One region of the Marinomonas sp. GJ51-14 genome, then DNA from elsewhere that is predicted to be linked to it. Evidence: predicted binding sites of a transcription regulator. Region 1 holds the regulator's gene; the other holds the start of a gene.

What was found. The regulator LexA, encoded in region 1, represses DNA repair genes until DNA is damaged. The targets are predictions, from matches to a motif close to TACTGTNTANNTANACAGTA.
Region 2: the regulator LexA is predicted to act here: its motif matches at 1,327-1,346, upstream of dinB (DNA polymerase IV).

What each region holds. Positions count from the first base shown of each region.
Region 1 covers NZ_CM147879.1:2,920,443-2,922,829, reverse strand. The annotation lists gene dinG (ATP-dependent DNA helicase DinG) at 1-1,122, opposite strand, end outside; gene lexA (transcriptional repressor LexA) at 1,192-1,815, shown strand; gene AC0L3Y_RS13890 (hypothetical protein) at 1,912-2,181, opposite strand; gene AC0L3Y_RS13885 (DUF6586 family protein) at 2,184-2,387, opposite strand, start outside.
Region 2 covers NZ_CM147879.1:472,464-474,850, forward strand. The annotation lists gene AC0L3Y_RS02290 (hypothetical protein) at 1-163, opposite strand, end outside; gene dinB (DNA polymerase IV) at 241-1,302, opposite strand; gene AC0L3Y_RS02300 (LPP20 family lipoprotein) at 1,713-2,363, shown strand; gene AC0L3Y_RS02305 (flagellar assembly protein T N-terminal domain-containing protein) at 2,366-2,387, shown strand, end outside.

The DNA of each region.
Region 1 (2,387 bases):
AAATAGTTTCTGATAAGAAGTTTGCAAACTGTAAGCCAGCTGGCGCAGTTCATCAGGGATCAAACCAAATTCAAAACGATGCTGATTATTCTCCTGATCTAAACCCAACCCTTGTATATAAGGTGCTAAGCCTTGCTGCGCGTATTGGATGAAATTCACAATACTCTGTATTTGCTGAGGAATTTTTAACAGTAACTGCCCAGTCAAACTGACGTCGTCTGTTAGTTCTTGTTTTAAATTAACTAGATTTTTTTCGAGCTGACGAAGCCAAGCAATACTTTGTTGCAACCGTACTTCATGTCGAAAATGACCAATAGCCTTATCTGGGAGATGATGGCCCTCATCAAATACATAAATAGTTTCTTTGGGCGCAGATAAAATTGCCCCACCACCAAGTGAAAGATCAGCTAAAACCAAGTCATGGTTTGCAACAATTACATCGGCCACCTCAATCTCTGCTCTTGCTTTAAAGAAAGGACAAGCGGAATAGTTAGCGCAATTACGATTAGTACATTGTTGATGATCAGTCGTTAAACGGCGCCAATCTTGATCACGAATAATTCCAGCCCAATTATCTTTATCGCCATCCCAATCGCCTTTTTCTAATGCCGCATCCATTTCTTGGTACAAGACTGTATTAACATCATCTGATTGCAGATGCTGCTCAAAAAGCCCGGCAAACATATCGTCTATCGCCTGCTCTTCTGCCCCTAAAAAGCCCTCCAGATTATTCAAACACAAATAACGCCCTCTACCTTTAGCGAGAGTGTATTTGAAATTTAATTCTGTATGCTCAAGCAAATCAGGCAACTCTTTATGAAGAATCTGTTCTTGCAATGCAACAGTAGCTGTTGAGATAACCAATTTTAAGCCGCGAGCCTTAGCAATGGGTATTGTCGCTAAGCAATAAGAGAGGGTTTTACCTGTCCCTGTTCCTGCCTCAATGACAGCAACATGCTTTTCATCCAGCCTTTCACCTTCAGAACCTTGTTTAATATTTCCCAATGTACGAGCAATAGCGCCTATCATCTGGCGCTGTCCAGCTCTCGGTTTATGGGACTTCGCATCCAAAGAAGCTCGGTACGCAAGTTGAATTTGTTTTTTTAGTTCGTCTGAAAGCATTTATATTATTGAGATTAGTTAAGAAAGCTGTATATAATAACAGTTACTGTATAAACAACCAGACTCCTTATGATTAAATTAACCAAAAGACAATCTGACGTACTAGAAACCATTCGCGAATTTATTAGTGAAACCGGGTTTCCACCTACTAGAGCAGAAATCGCACGCCGCCTTGGATTCAAATCCCCCAACGCTGCCGAAGAACATTTAAAAGCCCTATGTAAAAAAGGGGCAATAGAAATGCTATCTGGCGCCTCACGAGGCATACGTGTAGTCGATCAAGCATCTAACGATGAGCAAGCAGAAGATCTAGGCTTGCCTATCATTGGAAAGGTAGCTGCAGGCTTTCCTATTTTAGCTCAGGAAAACATCGCCTCTCATGTCAACATACCGCCAAGTATGTTTTCCCCTCAAGCAGATTATTTTCTGTCTGTTTCAGGAACCAGCATGAAAAACATCGGTATTATGGAAGGCGACTTATTGGCCGTTCATAAAACCAGCACTGTCCATAATGGACAAATTGTTGTCGCTCGTATTGGTGACGAAGTCACTGTAAAACGTTTTGAGCAAAAAGGCAGCATTGTTCGACTCATTCCTGAGAACGAAGAGTTCAACGATATTATTGTCGATTTAGAAAGTGAAGATTTTGCAATTGAAGGCCTTTCTGTTGGTGTAATACGACAAGGCCTTTAACGCTAAAAATTGATCTTAAAATCATTAAAAAGGCGAAGCAGATGCTTCGCCTTTTTAATATTTCGACTTTTATTTATTCTGTAAAAAAACAAAGGACTAATGCAAAATTTTAGGTCTAAGCTCTTCTATTTCTTCTGGGTGTTCAAAATCTTCATCAAAGAGAGTTTCTTCTGAATACACAAAATCAATGCCAGCATGAAACATGCATTTTGCCAACTCAAAATAACGATCTTTCAAATAAGATTTAGTATCATCCGAAATATTCAATGTTGCTAATGGCAACGTTTCCTCACCACTCTCACTGACTGGACGTAAAACAATATCGCCGTTATCCAGCTCAACAATTTCTAGGTAGGACTCTTTCATACTCAATACTCTGATGACTCTTCTCTAAAACGCAACACTAACTCAACTAACTTGGCCAAATAGAAACTTACTGAAGCTCCAGCGTCACTCCCTCTGCCAATTAGATTATCACCCTTTTCAATCGCAACCATAGAAGCACGACACTCCAGCTGCACCAAATAAGCTTGATTCAATTGACTACACCAAGAGTTAGGCTGAGATAATAA
Region 2 (2,387 bases), 1.3 Mb from region 1:
TCCAGTTAGAAAAAGGCAAATACAAACTATCAAGCTGATCAATCAAGGAGGAATCCGCATATAAAGAAGCCAAAGTTTGCCCTACTTCAAAACGCAGTCGATGTGATAAGGAGTCTGGTTGACTCGTATGTATATAGTTAGATTTATTATGTTGCTTAAGCATGATGAACACCCCTATACAAATTATTTTACTCAGTATAGTTGGGTGTACAAAAAACAAACAACATTTACACTAAATGATTAATCAAATGCAAGAACAAGTTGAAGAGGTTCAGGGGGAGATAATCGATACCCCACACCAATTAGACGTACTGGACGACTAGACCGAGAATAAGCCTGCGCCAGCAAAGCAGAAAACATATCATCTGTGAGCTTACTTTTAATGGCTTGCTCGATTGTGGTTTGCTTAAAATCATCAAATTTTATTTTCAGATAATATTTACTCAATTGCGATTCAACGTTTTTTCCCTTCATCCGTTTTTTTAAATCTGCCAACAACATGGGCAACACAGATAAACACTCTTTAAGATCAAGCAAATCCTTCGAAAAAGTATGCTCAACAGAAATGCTCTTTCTTTCCCTTGAAATAGTCACCGGTCGATTATCAATTCCCAAAGCAAACTGGGATAATCGAAACGCCATACTTCCAAATTTCTTTTGCAATAACGCGAAGTCTAACTTTTGCAAATCCGCACAACTAAACACATCCAGTGAAGCCAGCTTTTCCTGAGCAACTCGACCAATGCCCGATATTGATTTAACAGGAATATTTGATACAAATTCGAATTGCTTTTCAGGCGTTACAACCGTTAAACCATCAGGCTTCTTCCAATCACTTGCAACTTTTGCAATGAACTTATTTGTCGCCACACCTGCAGAAACAGTGATTCCGACTTCATCAAAAATTCGAGCGCGAATCTCTTCCGCAATACGAGTAGCGCTACCTTGAAAATGCTCGGAACCTGTCACATCAAGATAAGCTTCATCTAAAGACAATGGCTCAATAACATCAGTATAATCACGAAAAATTGTGTGCATTTGCTGAGAAGCAAATCGATATTTAGTCATATCACCAGGAATCACCAACAATGAAGGACAAAGACGCTTAGCAACAGACGTTGGCATAGCCGAGCGAACACCATAAGCGCGCGCCACATAATTTGCAGTAGCTAAAACACCACGACGATCAATAGAACCCCCAATGGCAATTGGAATGTCTCGCAAATCAGGATCGTCACGCATCTCTATTGCGGCATAAAAACAGTCGGCATCAATATGAATAATTTTACGGTTTTGTAACATAGAGATTTAAAGCAAACCTAACATAACTGTATAAAAAAACAGTATACAACAAAGCAATTAAAAATCGCTAAACTCAGCCACTGGATAGATAAACTTTCTTTTAGATAGACGACGCATAAAGTAAAATAATTGAGAAATTTAATAAAACAGGACAAAAACAATAATTTCAGCACTAAAAACAAAGAAAATTACGTTTTTAAGGACGCAAACATGGACGCTAGTTAGTAAAATAGTTTACATTTTGTTCATTAGATTAGTTATGTTAAAAAATAATTTTTTTTCAGGTAAACTATCCACAATAAACGCCCCCAGCAATGATTCGCTAAATTGAAATGGCTTTAAAGAAAGCCGCATTATACGTATTCAATGCGAGGCATTAGGGCAAAGACTTCTATATAAAGGGCACCATCATGACACTACCATTTAGAATTTTTTTAATTGCCATAGGCACAATAATTCTTACCGGTTGCCAAAACCTTAATCAGCAAGGAACAGCTGGAACAGGCTGTACATCTGTCGCTCCATGTAATGGCAATGTCGTTGGTGATACGTCATATTCTGGCTACACTCAAAACAATGGATATGTACAAAATGGTGCAGTTAATGCAAACAACACTATTGCTGTGATCAAGCAAGAACCTATTGTGGTTACCGCTACAGGTTATGCAGCTATGACAACAAATAAACGCTTAACCAAATCTCAAGCGCGTATCATGACATTGCGCAGCTCTATGTTGGATGCCTATAGAAACCTGTCAGAACGTGTTTATGGTTTGAAAATCGATGGCTCTAGCTCATTAAGCAATATGGTTTTGCAAAATGATGAATTAAGAACGTACGTTGATGCTTATTTGGTCGGTGCGAAAGTTGTGTCTCAAAGAGAACACGAAGACGGTACATTTGAGACAGTTGTTGAAATGGCTTTACAAGAAAATTTCCGACAATGCGTAACTTCAGCCCAAGGTATTAATTCAAACCCTAACTGCCAAGTCACTCCTGGTTACCGCGCGATCAATGTCGAAAATTCTGCTCCGACGACTAACTTTTATAGCATTGAATAATAATGTTAACTATTAAATATTTTT